3 regions of the Inediibacterium massiliense genome follow, and region 2 is predicted to be linked to each of the others. Evidence: a T-box and tRNA genes for the amino acid it is inferred to sense, from the RefSeq annotation. Region 2 holds a T-box; the other regions hold tRNA genes.
What was found. A T-box is a leader RNA that pairs with one kind of tRNA and senses whether it is charged. The one in region 2 lies ahead of trpS (tryptophan--tRNA ligase), so its partner is inferred to be a tRNA-Trp.
Positions count from the first base shown of each region.

Region 1: it has a tRNA-Trp gene. The T-box ahead of trpS (tryptophan--tRNA ligase) is inferred to sense a tRNA for this amino acid. The anticodon was not compared.
Region 3: it has a tRNA-Trp gene. The T-box ahead of trpS (tryptophan--tRNA ligase) is inferred to sense a tRNA for this amino acid. The anticodon was not compared.

Region 1 is NZ_LN876587.1:1,632,120-1,636,402, reverse strand. It holds tRNA gene BN2409_RS16580 (tRNA-Met) at 1-38, shown strand, start outside; tRNA gene BN2409_RS16575 (tRNA-Glu) at 46-120, shown strand; tRNA gene BN2409_RS16570 (tRNA-Val) at 126-201, shown strand; tRNA gene BN2409_RS16565 (tRNA-Asp) at 210-286, shown strand; tRNA gene BN2409_RS16560 (tRNA-Thr) at 298-372, shown strand; tRNA gene BN2409_RS16555 (tRNA-Tyr) at 377-461, shown strand; tRNA gene BN2409_RS16550 (tRNA-Gly) at 466-540, shown strand; tRNA gene BN2409_RS16545 (tRNA-Gly) at 544-617, shown strand; tRNA gene BN2409_RS16540 (tRNA-Arg) at 623-699, shown strand; tRNA gene BN2409_RS16535 (tRNA-Gln) at 705-780, shown strand; tRNA gene BN2409_RS16530 (tRNA-Lys) at 784-859, shown strand; tRNA gene BN2409_RS16525 (tRNA-Ser) at 866-954, shown strand; tRNA gene BN2409_RS16520 (tRNA-Ser) at 959-1,049, shown strand; tRNA gene BN2409_RS16515 (tRNA-Ile) at 1,055-1,131, shown strand; tRNA gene BN2409_RS16510 (tRNA-Trp) at 1,141-1,216, shown strand; tRNA gene BN2409_RS16505 (tRNA-Pro) at 1,222-1,298, shown strand; tRNA gene BN2409_RS16500 (tRNA-Ile) at 1,302-1,378, shown strand; tRNA gene BN2409_RS16495 (tRNA-Ile) at 1,384-1,460, shown strand; tRNA gene BN2409_RS16490 (tRNA-Phe) at 1,466-1,541, shown strand; gene BN2409_RS16485 (ribonuclease H-like domain-containing protein) at 1,695-2,708, opposite strand; gene BN2409_RS16480 (hypothetical protein) at 2,849-3,220, shown strand; gene BN2409_RS16475 (HD-GYP domain-containing protein) at 3,298-4,283, shown strand, end outside.
Region 2 is NZ_LN876584.1:282,192-286,474, reverse strand. It holds gene pdxS (pyridoxal 5'-phosphate synthase lyase subunit PdxS) at 1-516, shown strand, start outside; gene pdxT (pyridoxal 5'-phosphate synthase glutaminase subunit PdxT) at 518-1,087, shown strand; gene BN2409_RS02895 (flavodoxin family protein) at 1,110-1,679, opposite strand; gene trpS (tryptophan--tRNA ligase) at 1,714-2,709, opposite strand; T-box leader at 2,753-2,957, opposite strand; gene BN2409_RS02885 (1-propanol dehydrogenase PduQ) at 3,010-4,164, opposite strand.
Region 3 is NZ_LN876587.1:212-4,494, reverse strand. It holds gene BN2409_RS08605 (S41 family peptidase) at 1-1,106, opposite strand, end outside; gene BN2409_RS08600 (aminotransferase class IV) at 1,235-2,071, opposite strand; gene BN2409_RS08595 (DMT family transporter) at 2,117-3,046, opposite strand; tRNA gene BN2409_RS08590 (tRNA-Phe) at 3,149-3,224, opposite strand; tRNA gene BN2409_RS08585 (tRNA-Ile) at 3,241-3,317, opposite strand; tRNA gene BN2409_RS08580 (tRNA-Pro) at 3,322-3,398, opposite strand; tRNA gene BN2409_RS08575 (tRNA-Trp) at 3,416-3,491, opposite strand; tRNA gene BN2409_RS08570 (tRNA-Lys) at 3,517-3,592, opposite strand; tRNA gene BN2409_RS08565 (tRNA-Gln) at 3,600-3,675, opposite strand; tRNA gene BN2409_RS08560 (tRNA-Arg) at 3,681-3,757, opposite strand; tRNA gene BN2409_RS08555 (tRNA-Gly) at 3,764-3,837, opposite strand; tRNA gene BN2409_RS08550 (tRNA-Thr) at 3,845-3,919, opposite strand; tRNA gene BN2409_RS08545 (tRNA-Asp) at 3,931-4,007, opposite strand; tRNA gene BN2409_RS08540 (tRNA-Glu) at 4,013-4,087, opposite strand; tRNA gene BN2409_RS08535 (tRNA-Met) at 4,095-4,171, opposite strand; rRNA gene rrf (5S ribosomal RNA) at 4,178-4,283, opposite strand, start outside.

The DNA of each region.
Region 1 (4,283 bases), on a different contig from region 2:
CCGGAAGGTCGGTGGTTCAAGTCCACTCGCCGCTACCATTATTAAGGCCCATTGGTCAAGCGGTCAAGACACCGCCCTTTCACGGCGGTAACCCGAGTTCGATTCTCGGATGGGTCACCATTTTAGGGCGCATAGCTCAGCTGGGAGAGCACCTGCCTTACAAGCAGGGGGTCATAGGTTCGAGCCCTATTGCGCCCACCATTTATTTTGGCCCGGTAGTTCAGTTGGTTAGAATGCCAGCCTGTCACGCTGGAGGTCGAGGGTTCGAGCCCCTTCCGGGTCGCCATTTTTATATTAGCTGGTGTGGCTCAACGGTAGAGCAGCTGACTTGTAATCAGCAGGTTGGGGGTTCGATTCCCTTCGCCAGCTCCAAAATGGAGGAATTCCCGAGTGGCCAAAGGGGGCGGACTGTAAATCCGTTAGCTGAGCTTTCGGTGGTTCGAATCCACCTTCCTCCACCAATATGCGGAAGTGGCTCAGTGGTAGAGCATCGCCTTGCCAAGGCGAGGGTCGCGAGTTCGAATCTCGTCTTCCGCTCCAAATGCGGATGTAGTTCAATGGTAGAACTCCAGCCTTCCAAGCTGGTAGCGTGGGTTCGATTCCCATCATCCGCTCCAAATATGGGTTCATAGCTCAGTTGGATAGAGCAACGGCCTTCTAAGCCGTGTGTCCGGGGTTCGAATCCCTGTGGACCCGCCATATAATGGGGTATAGCCAAGTCGGTAAGGCACCAGACTTTGACTCTGGCATCCGTAGGTTCGAGTCCTGCTACCCCAGCCATATGACCCATTAGCTCAGTAGGTAGAGCACTTGACTTTTAATCAAGGTGTCCCGCGTTCGAGCCGCGGATGGGTCACCAAATCCTGGAGAGGTGTCCGAGTGGTTTAAGGAGCTGGTCTTGAAAACCAGTGATTCCGAAAGGGACCGTGGGTTCGAATCCCACCCTCTCCGCCAGCATGGAGAAGTACTCAAGAGGCTGAAGAGGACGGTTTGCTAAACCGTTAGGCCGGGCAACTGGTGCGCGGGTTCGAATCCCGCCTTCTCCGCCATGTAGGGGCCTTTAGCTCAGTTGGTTAGAGCGTCCGGCTCATAACCGGCAGGTCCGGGGTTCGAATCCCTGAAGGCCCACCATTTTTATTTAGGGGTATAGCTCAGTTGGTAGAGCAGTGGTCTCCAAAACCACGTGCCGAGGGTTCAAGTCCTTCTGCCCCTGCCATATATCGGGGTGTAGCGCAGTTTGGTAGCGCATCTGGTTTGGGACCAGAGGGCCGCGGGTTCAAATCCTGCCACCCCGACCATATGGGCTTGTAGCTCAGGTGGTTAGAGCGCACGCCTGATAAGCGTGAGGTCGGAGGTTCGAGTCCTCCCAAGCCCACCATATAGGGGCCTTTAGCTCAGTTGGTTAGAGCGTCCGGCTCATAACCGGCAGGTCCGGGGTTCGAATCCCTGAAGGCCCACCATTCTTGCCCAGATAGCTCAGTCGGTAGAGCAGGGGACTGAAAATCCCCGTGTCGGTGGTTCGATTCCGCCTCTGGGCACCAAAAAAACACATCTATATGATAGATGTGTTTTTTCTATATTGAAAATCAAGTGACGGTTTTTTATTCTAAACGGAAATTCTGAATGAAATGAAAGAATTTCGTTGGCGACATGAGCAATTCCGAGAGGAATATGCGAATTTTTCATAACTTTGCTTATTCGTGAACCGTAAAAATATATCTAAGTAGATCTATAATGAATCTATGAATTTCTGTAAACTTCATAATAGAACCTTCCTTAAATATGACAATATTAGAAGAAATAACTGATGGTGTATTGTCTACAGAATAGGAAAAAGGAAAATCCAATGTATCTATATATAGACATTTGGCTCCTGTAGAGAGTATTCCTTTGTACAGAGGAATTTTTAAAATAAAAGAAGATGATTTTTTCGTATATTCTAAATGAAAAGCATTGTCATAGATAATGTAGTCTTTTTTTATTTTTATATCTGAATAAAATCCATCCAATTGGAAATATCCATTTTTTATAGATGGATGAAAAATATATCCTATGTTTTTGTCAGATATATGAAAAATATGAGGAAAACATTCTAATGTATAATCTATAGGGGCTTGATCTAAAATACATAAAGCCTTTGAAAAATAATATAAATCATCATAATTATGTAAAAGAATTAATTTTTTTAACTGTTCAGCTTGATTTTTTTCATATTCTTCATAAAGAGAAACACTTTCTTTTCCAGATATTTTATCATTTCTATAAATTCCTAAATGCTCTTCTAATGATTTTAGTTTACAATTATTAAACTGAAATAAATCCTTTGTTTTTTTTACCCATTTTAATAAATCTAAACTTTTATGTTTCTGTATACAATAAGTTATTTTATGAAATTGAAATCTTTTATTTAAAAATGGAATATCAAAAGTGTCGCCATTATAGCTAATGAATAGCTGAAACTTTTTTATTTCTTTTTCAAAAGCTTGTAAAATCTCTATTTCTTCTTTTCTATTTTCACAAAAAAATTGTTTCATAGTGATTTGACCATTTTGTATATACAAAAGTCCAATAAGTATGACTTGATTATGAAGAGAACTAAGTCCTGTAGTTTCAATATCGAATAAAGCAAAATTAATATCTTCATATGACAATAAAAAGTTTTTAGGCAAATGAATGGACTCTTGTATTTTATATTCTAAAATTTCCAATAGATACATCTCCTTTTGAATAAAATCATGTAATTTAAAATAGCTTATATTTCTATATTATAAATGATATTACTTTTAAAAGGCAAATAAGCTTTTTACATAGAAAAGACATATATTAATAATAGGAGTGAGGTGATCAAATGGATTTTTTAGATAAATTAGCAGATAAAGTTACATCGGGAACAAAAATTTTATCTCAAAAGACAGATGAGGTAATTGAAATAGCAGAATTAAAGTTAGAACTAAAAAATATAGACAAACAAATACAAGCCATAAAGGTTTCTATTGGTGATATCATTTATGAATATTTTTTTAGTAAAAAAAATGATATGCCGATTACAGATATTCAAGTAAAATGCCGACAAATTCAACAAATAGAAAGAGAAAGAAACAATATAAAAAGAAAGTTAAATGCATTAATGGGACTGGAATATTGTAGCTACTGTGGAATTGCGTTTGAAGAAGATGAACATTATTGTAAAAATTGTGGGAGAAAAGTAATAAAATCATAAACTGTTGAAGGAAAATGAGGAAATATGTAGAAATTAACAAATGTATTTTTATATATTTTCTGAAAGAGGGGAATCGGATGAAATTTATAGATATACATGACATAAAGCCAGGAATGATGCTAGCTCAAGATATTATAGGAAAATATGATTTGATTTTTTTGACGAGAGATACAATTCTTACAGAAGAACATATTGAAAAAATACAAAAGATGAATATTTATTATATATGTGTAAAAGAAAAGGAAGAAAATATAGATGAAGAATTATCTAAAAGATTAAAAATTATACCGGATATAAAATTGAGACAGCCTTATATGAAGAGTCTTTCAGATTTTAAAAAAGTTTATGAAGAGGTAGGATTAGGTAAAAAAATAGAGGTGGAAATGATAAAAAATGCTACATTACCCCTTATTGAGGAAGTGGTAGAGGATAATAATATATTGTCTAGATTAAGAAGATTAAAAGTAGTAGATGATTATACTTATAAACATTCTATTAATGTATGCATTTTGGCTACTATGATTGGAAAATGGTTAAATTATACTCAAAATGATCTAGATCAATTATCCATTGCAGCAATTCTTCATGATATTGGAAAATGTAGGATAGATTCTCGTATTATCAATAAACCAGATAAATTATCAGAAGAAGAGTTTCAAATTATTCAAGCTCATCCTACTTTAGGGTATGAAATTTTGGCACAGGAAAGATGGAATTTTGATATATGTTGTGGAGTCTTGCAACATCATGAAAGAATGGATGGAAGTGGGTATCCATTAAAGATCAAAGCAAATAAAATTCATGAATTTGCTAAGGTTATTGCTATTGCAGATATATTTGATGCTATGACAGCCCAAAGAGTATATAAACAAAAACAATCCCCTTTTAAAGTAGCAGAACTGATTGCAAAAAATAGATTTGGAGTGTTAGATCCATATATATCTAATCAATTTCTCTTTCAAATTTCTAAATTTTATGTAGGAAATATTGTACAACTCAATACAGGAGAAATTGGTGAGATTGTATTAGTAAATAAACAAATGCCTACAAGACCCTTGGTTAA
Region 2 (4,283 bases):
CCTTTTGTTTGTGGAGCAAGAAATATTGGTGAAGCTCTACGAAGAATAGGAGAAGGAGCTTCTATGATTCGTACAAAAGGAGAAGCAGGAACAGGAGATGTGGTAGAAGCTGTAAAGCACATGAGAACAATGACCTCTCAAATTAGAAAAATAGTTGGCATGGGAGAAGAAGAATTAATGAATATATCAAAAGAGTTAGGAGCTCCATATGATTTGATTCAATATGTTCATAAAAATGGAAAACTACCTGTAGTAAACTTTGCTGCTGGTGGAATTGCAACTCCTGCTGATGCAGCTTTAATGATGCAATTAGGCTGTGATGGTGTATTTGTTGGTTCAGGAATATTTAAATCAGGAAACCCTAAAAAAAGAGCAGAAGCTATTGTAAAAGCCGTAACACACTATAATGACCCTATAATCCTTGCACAATTATCTGAAGACTTAGGAGAAGCAATGAGTGGTATATCTGTACAAAGCTTATCTGAGGATATGAAGTTATCTAAAAGAGGTTGGTAACATGATTGTAGGGATATTAGCCCTACAAGGGGCATTTATTGAACATGCAAACATATTCAAAAAATTAAATGTAAACTCTATTTTAGTAAAAAATAAAGAAGATTTAGAAAAGATTAATGCTTTAATTATTCCTGGCGGAGAAAGCACTTCGATTGGTAAACTTTTAGATGCATTTCATATAAAATCATCTTTAGAAGAAAAAATTAAAGAAGGTCTTCCTGTATGGGGAACTTGTGCAGGAATGATTCTTCTAGCAAAAAAAATTTTAAATGATGATAGAATCCACATGCCTCTTATAGATATTACTGTAATTAGAAATGGATATGGAAGACAACTCGGGAGCTTTTGTATCCATGAAAAAATAAAAGGAATCGAAAAACCTTTCCCTATGGTTTTTATAAGAGCTCCTTATATTGATGAAGTAGGAAGAGACGTAGAAATATTAGGAAAAGTAGATGAAAAAATTGTAGCAGCCAAACAAAATAATATTTTGGTCACTTCATTTCATCCAGAGCTTACAGATGACTTTAGAATGCATCAATACTTTTTAAATATGATAAAAAAAAGATAGGCTCCTTTTGGAGCTTATCTTTTTAAAAAAACTTTTTCACATATTCATCTATTACTTTTAATGTATCTTTATTTGGCCTTTGATCTCCCATAGGTCCTGAATAGTGTATGATTCCATAAGCAGACATACTAATTGTAGGTATTAAATTAGAAGGTACAGAAATAGAAATCATACCCATATGTTGTCCAAAGGTATTGATCGCCTGTAGACAAGCTTCTCCTCCTCCAAAAGGAGTACTTGCTGATGCAAATGCTGTTAATCTTTTTCCTGAAAGCTTTGCTTCTACCCAATAAATAGACATACTATCCATATAAGCTTTCATTTCTGCTGATACATTTCCAAAATAGGTAGGACTTCCTAAAATTACATGATCACTTTCTAATAAAGTTTCTGGTGTAGCAATAGGAGTATTTACAATTTCTTTATAGTATTCAGAAGCTACTGGAAATTGATGAGATAGCTTTTCTAAATCTTCATCATATACTCTATACAGATATACATCTTTTCCTATTTGTTTTAAGCTATTATAAAAAGCTTTTGCCATTAAATAAGTATTCCCACACACACTATGAAAGATAATAGAAATTTTCATAATTATCCTCCTTTACCTTATTATATCTTTATAATTATTTCCCGGGAATAAATCCTACTTTTTTATAAACTTTTCTTAATGTTTTTAGTGAAGCTTTTTGTGCTTTTTGTGCACCTTGTACATATATTTCTTCAAGATAATCTTTATTTTTTAAAAGATCTTGGTATTTTTCTCGGATTGGTCTAAGTCCCTCTATGATTACTTCTGCTGTATCATTTTTAAAGTCACCATATCCTTTTCCTTCATACATCTTTTCTATTTCTTCTATTGTTTTTCCTGACATTTTAGCATATATATTTAAAAGGTTTTTTATTCCTAGTTGTTCATCTGAATACTTTACAATTCCTAATGAATCTGTTACTGATCTTTTTACTTTTCTTAAAATCGCATCAGATTCATCTATTAATAAAATATAGCCATTTTCATTTTTATCAGATTTAGACATTTTCTTATCAGGTTCTTGAAGGCTCATAATTCTTGCTCCAACTTTAGGGATATAAGGTTCTGGAACTTTAAATGTATCACTATATTTATTATTAAATCTTTGGGCTAAATTTCGAGCCAATTCTAAATGTTGTTTTTGATCTTCTCCTACTGGAACTAAATCTGTTTGATAAAGTAAAATATCTGAAGCCATCAACACTGGATAAGTAAATAAAGCTGCATTTAAATTGGCTTCACTTTTTTGAGATTTTTCTTTAAATTGAGTCATTCTTCCTAACTCACCCATATAAGAAATAGAATTAAGTACCCACGCCAGCTCTATATGAGCACTTACATGGGATTGAATAAATATAGTACTCTTTTGTGGATCTAGTCCACATGCTAAATATTGTGCCAATGCCTCTAGTGAATTTTTTCTTAACTCCTTAGGCTCTTGAGGAACTGTAATAGCATGTAAATCTACAATACAATAATAACAATCATAATCGTCTTGAAGTCCTTCCCAATTTTTTAAAGCTCCTAAATAATTTCCAAGAGTTAATTTTCCTGAAGGTTGTGCCCCACTAAATATAACTTTTTTATCCATATGATTTCCTCCTCTTTCAATATACAAAAAATCCCGTCTCTAAAATAGAGACGAGATTTTATCCCGCGGTACCACTCTAATTGACTCGTGTCCTCTTTCTTCCTTAACGTGGAAGCATCCGTTAAATCCTACTCATTTCAGATTTACACTCAAAAGTCCATTCAGTATAAAAAATAGTTTTGGGCTCTCACCATCCCCAAATCGCTATAACCGTTTTTATACTTACTACTCTTTTTCAATGCTTTTTGTATATTTATATATACGTTATTATATCCTTTTTTAAAATTTTATTCAATTTTTTTATAGAATAATATCTCCTTTATACGCTCTCTCTAAAATATTTATCAAATCTTCTTTCGTAGGTATTTTAGGATTTGTAGTAGTACATATATCTTCCATAGCATATTCTATTATTTGCATTTGTTTTTCCTTGAATACTTCATATTTTATTCCCAATTCATTAATTTTTATAGGAATCATCATTCTTTCATTAAATATTTTAATCATTTCAATTAAACTTATTACTCCTTCTTTTGTATTTTCAGAAGGTAAATCTAAAGCTCTTGATATTTCTGTATACTTTTGTGCACACTCCTCATCACAAGCTGCATGATAAGCAATCACATAAGGTAATAAAATAGCATTTGCTTTTCCATGAGATAATGAAAAAGCTCCTCCAAAAGCATGAGCAAGACTATGATTGATTCCTAATCCAGCATTGGTAAATGCAATCCCTGCCATACAAGAAGCAAAATGCATTTTCTCTCTTGCTTTTAAATTTTCTCCATTTGAATAAGCCCTCAAAAGATATTTAAATACAGTTTGTATAGCTTTTATTGCATATATTTGTGTAAAGTCTGAAGCATTTTTTGCTACATATGCTTCTAAGGCATGAGTCAGTACATCCATTCCTGTATCTGCTGTAACAGAAGGAGGAACACTTTTTGTAAACTGAGAATCTAATATGGCTATATCTGGAATCATCATATCATCTACAAGAGCTATTTTCGTATGCTCTTTTGTATCTGTCACTACAGAAAAAGCTGTTACCTCAGAACCTGTTCCACTGGTAGTAGGAATAGCTATAAATAGTGGCTTTTGCATATTTTTATCATCCACTAAATTTTCTTGTACCTTTAAATGAAAATAAATCATAGCTTTTGCTACATCTATAGCTGATCCTCCTCCTATAGAGATAATAGCTTCAGGTCTTGCCTCAATCATTTTATAAAGACCCTTTGTTACAGTTTCTACAGATGGATTTGGTTCTACTTCATTAAAAATTGTATAATCTATATTTCTTTCTTCTAATATATCCGTTACTTTTTGAACCAACTTAAATTTTATCATAAATGGATCTGTAACAATTAACACTTTTTTTTGTTGCATTTCATCAAAGTATCTTAAAGGATCATTTCCATAATAAATTTTAGTCTTTGTTTGAAATATTCCCATGATGTTTTCCTCCTATTTTATAAGCTATAAAAGAAAACTGTATCGTACATACAGTTTTCTCAGACTATTGACAAACTATATTTTAGCAAAGTCATAAAAATTAGGAACAGTTATTGAGA
Region 3 (4,283 bases), on a different contig from region 2:
GCAATTCCTTTTCCATGGATATAAGTCCCATTTGGTGTAAAATATTGAGCTGTAGTCAATCTAAAACCTGAACCATCCTTTAATCCTTGAATTTGTTGTACAAGTCCTTTTCCAAAGGTAGTCGTTCCTATTAACTCACCTGATTTTGTATCTTGTACAGCTCCAGATAAAATTTCAGAGGCACTAGCACTGCCTTTATTAACCAATAATACAAAAGGATAATTTACATGATCTTTATTAGATTTTTTATATTCTTTCTTGCCAGCTCTATCCATTGTATATACAATGGTTTGTTCTCCTAACAATCGATCTGCTACTTTTACACATTCATCCAATAATCCTCCTGGATTATTTCTTAAATCAATAACCAATCCTTTTATATTTTGATCTTCTAATTCTTTTAATCTTTTTAAGAAGTCCTCTGAAGTATGTTCATCAAACATGCTCATACGAATATAACCTATATGATCCTTTAACATCTTTGTAGATACAGTTTGAGATCTTACTTTTTCTCTTGTGATTACAACATCTACCGGATCTTTACTTCCTTTTTTAAGAACAGTCAAGGTAACCTTTGTACCTTCTTTTCCTTTTATTTTTGTAACAGCTTGATCTAATCTTTCTGCAATAACACCTTCTCCATCCACTCCTATAATCTTATCTCCAGGCTTTAGACCTGCTTGATCCCCAGGAGAGCCTTGAAAAGGTTCTACTACAGTAATGAGTCCATCCTCTCCTGGAGTCATAATGACACCAATTCCACCATAATAGTTTCCTTCTGTGTGTTCCATAAATGTAGCAAACTCTGCTTTATCCATATACTGTGAATATGGATCTTCTAATGAAGCAAACAATCCTCTAATAAGCCAATCCTCAAAGTTTGCTTCATTGACTGGTTTATAATAATTTTCATTAATATATTCCTTAAGTCCTAACATTTTTCCATAAGTTTTGTTTAAGTCTTTATAGTATGTATAATCTCTTTTTGAAATTACTACTTTATCTCCTACTGTCAATCCTACAATATTGCTTACAGTAAAAGTAAAAATTCCCGTTATCAATACTAATATGATTGCTCCTGTTATGGCTCGTTTTTTACTTATCATATTTTCTTCACCTCAATACTTTATTTTACATCCATATATTATTCCTTTGCCATCTTGAATATCACAAAATCTTTTTTCACATCATATCACCTATTTAAGTCTTTGTAAATGTATAAAGTGCCAAGAATTTATTTGGCACTTTTGCTTTGAAGATATTTGTTCATTTCTTCTATGTATCCACTTCCTATTTTTTCAATAATAGGATCATGAACTGAATTCATATGATCATCTCCTATACTTTCAATAGGTAACACATTCACAGAAGTTCCAGACATAAAAGCTCCTTGCAAAGTAGGGATTTCACTTTCATTAATAGACTTTTCTATTACTTCTATTCCTAAACTTTTGCAAACCTCCATAATCTTATTTCTAGTCACTCCTAATAAAACATTTTTCCCTAAAGCTGTATAAACCTTACTATTTTTTACAAAAAACATATTAGAACGACTTCCTTCTGTAATAGATCCATCTTCGTTTACAAGAATTGCTTCAAAAGCATTTTCTTTTTCTAAAAGTTCTTTTACCCTTTCTTTAAACGAAGTATTGAGTACCTTTGCATTAGGATTTTTTCTCTCTGAATGATACAAAACTGTATGAATTCCTTTCTCATACACCTCTTTTTCTGGATAATAGCTTTGAATCAAATAAGTGAAAAAATCTTGCTTTTCTTTTTCCAAATTGGTACAAAGAAGTTTTACATTTATATTTTTACAATCATTCATTAAAACCAATTGAAGAATTTCCTTTTCTATTTCTTCATCAGACTTATGTACCTCTTGATTTAAAATATTTGCTGATTTTCTTAATCTTTCTAAATGTTCTTCTAAAAAAAGAGGAATACCATCAATAATTCGAATAACCTCATAAATCATAGACGAAGAAATTTCTTCAAACGGATGGATTTCTTCTGTTTTATATACTTCTTCATTATAAATATAGTAACTTAAAAAAGCCTCTGGTTTCATTTGCTCACCCCTACTTAATATATTCTTATTCTATTATATTCCATTTTATGATGCTCTTCCAGACCTCTTTCCCAAAGATATTTTCATATTATTTAGTGATACTCCTATAATAATTCCTATTCCTCCTAAAAGAGTAAATATACTAAGATCTTCTTGAAACATAACCATAGAAACAATAGAAGTCACTAATGGATTGATATAATTAAAAACAGCCGTTCTAGAAGCTCCAATTTCTTTAATTCCTATATACCATCCATAATACCCTATAACTGTACAAGTAATAGCTAAATATAGTGCACCTAAAATATTTTTTATACTTAGTTTTGAAATAACATAAATAAAAGAAACAGGCGATAAAGAATTAGGAATCAATATAATAGGAATTAAAAGTACAAGGGATGCCGTATTAATATGAGCAATCGCAATAAAAGGATCATACTTTTCTAGTATGCTCTTTGACCCAATAGAAAATGCAGCCATCATCCCTGCATCCAAAATCATTAAAAAATCTCCAAATAAAGTTTTACTTTTAAAAAGACCTCCTAATTGACCTTTTGTAATGATTGCCAATATCCCTATAAAACATAACATCATACCTAGTATTCTATAAATATTTAATTCTTCCTTTAAAAAAATTGTCCCATAAACTGCAATTATAATAGGAGCAATTCCTACAATTAAAGAAGCATTTACTGTACTTGTAAAATGTAGCGCTGTATATTGTACAATAAAATATCCTATAAATCCCATAAATCCTAAATACATCATATACGGAAAATCTTCTTTATGTAATTTTCTTTTTTCTGGTTCCATTCTCCTTAAAATAAAGAAAAAAGCAATTGCTGCAAAAAAAATTCTCAAAAATAAAAAATGAGCAGGTGCTAAATCCCCCATTCCTACCTTTGCTGTAGCAAAAGAAGTTCCCCAAAAAATCACTGCTACAATTAATAAACTATATACCTTTTTTGTACTCATAATTTCCTCCTATAATACTATACACATATTTATCATACCATATAAAATATCCTTACATACAAAGAAATAGCAAGCATATATATTATGCTTGCTATTTCTTCATGGTGCCCAGAGGCGGAATCGAACCACCGACACGGGGATTTTCAGTCCCCTGCTCTACCGACTGAGCTATCTGGGCAAATATATATTTAAAATGGTGGGCTTGGGAGGACTCGAACCTCCGACCTCACGCTTATCAGGCGTGCGCTCTAACCACCTGAGCTACAAGCCCAAAATGGTCGGGGTGGCAGGATTTGAACCCGCGGCCCTCTGGTCCCAAACCAGATGCGCTACCAAACTGCGCTACACCCCGATATTTATGTAAAACATTGGCAGGGGCAGAAGGACTTGAACCCTCGGCACGTGGTTTTGGAGACCACTGCTCTACCAACTGAGCTATACCCCTCCGATGTGAATCAAGAAAAACATAATGGTGACCCATCCGCGGCTCGAACGCGGGACACCTTGATTAAAAGTCAAGTGCTCTACCTACTGAGCTAATGGGTCAAATTCATGGCTGGGGTAGCAGGACTCGAACCTACGCATGCCAGAGTCAAAGTCTGGTGCCTTACCGACTTGGCTATACCCCATTATATGGCGGGTCCACAGGGATTCGAACCCCGGACACACGGCTTAGAAGGCCGTTGCTCTATCCAACTGAGCTATGAACCCATAAATTGGAGCGGATGATGGGAATCGAACCCACGCTACCAGCTTGGAAGGCTGGAGTTCTACCATTGAACTACATCCGCATATATATGGAGCTGGCGAAGGGAATCGAACCCCCAACCTGCTGATTACAAGTCAGCTGCTCTACCGTTGAGCCACACCAGCTAATATAAAATTGGCGACTCGGAAGGGGCTCGAACCCTCGACCTCCAGCGTGACAGGCTGGCATTCTAACCAACTGAACTACCGAGCCAAAATTGGTGACCCATCCGAGAATCGAACTCGGGTTACCGCCGTGAAAGGGCGGTGTCTTGACCGCTTGACCAATGGGCCTTAATAATGGTAGCGGCGAGTGGACTTGAACCACCGACCTTCCGGGTATGAACCGGACGCTCTAGCCAACTAAGCTACGCCGCCACATCAAACCAGCGACGACCTACTCTCCCAGGGCGCTACCGCCCAAGTACCATCAGCGCTGAGGAGCTTAACTTCTGTGTTCGATATGGGAACAGGTGTAGCCTCCTCGCTA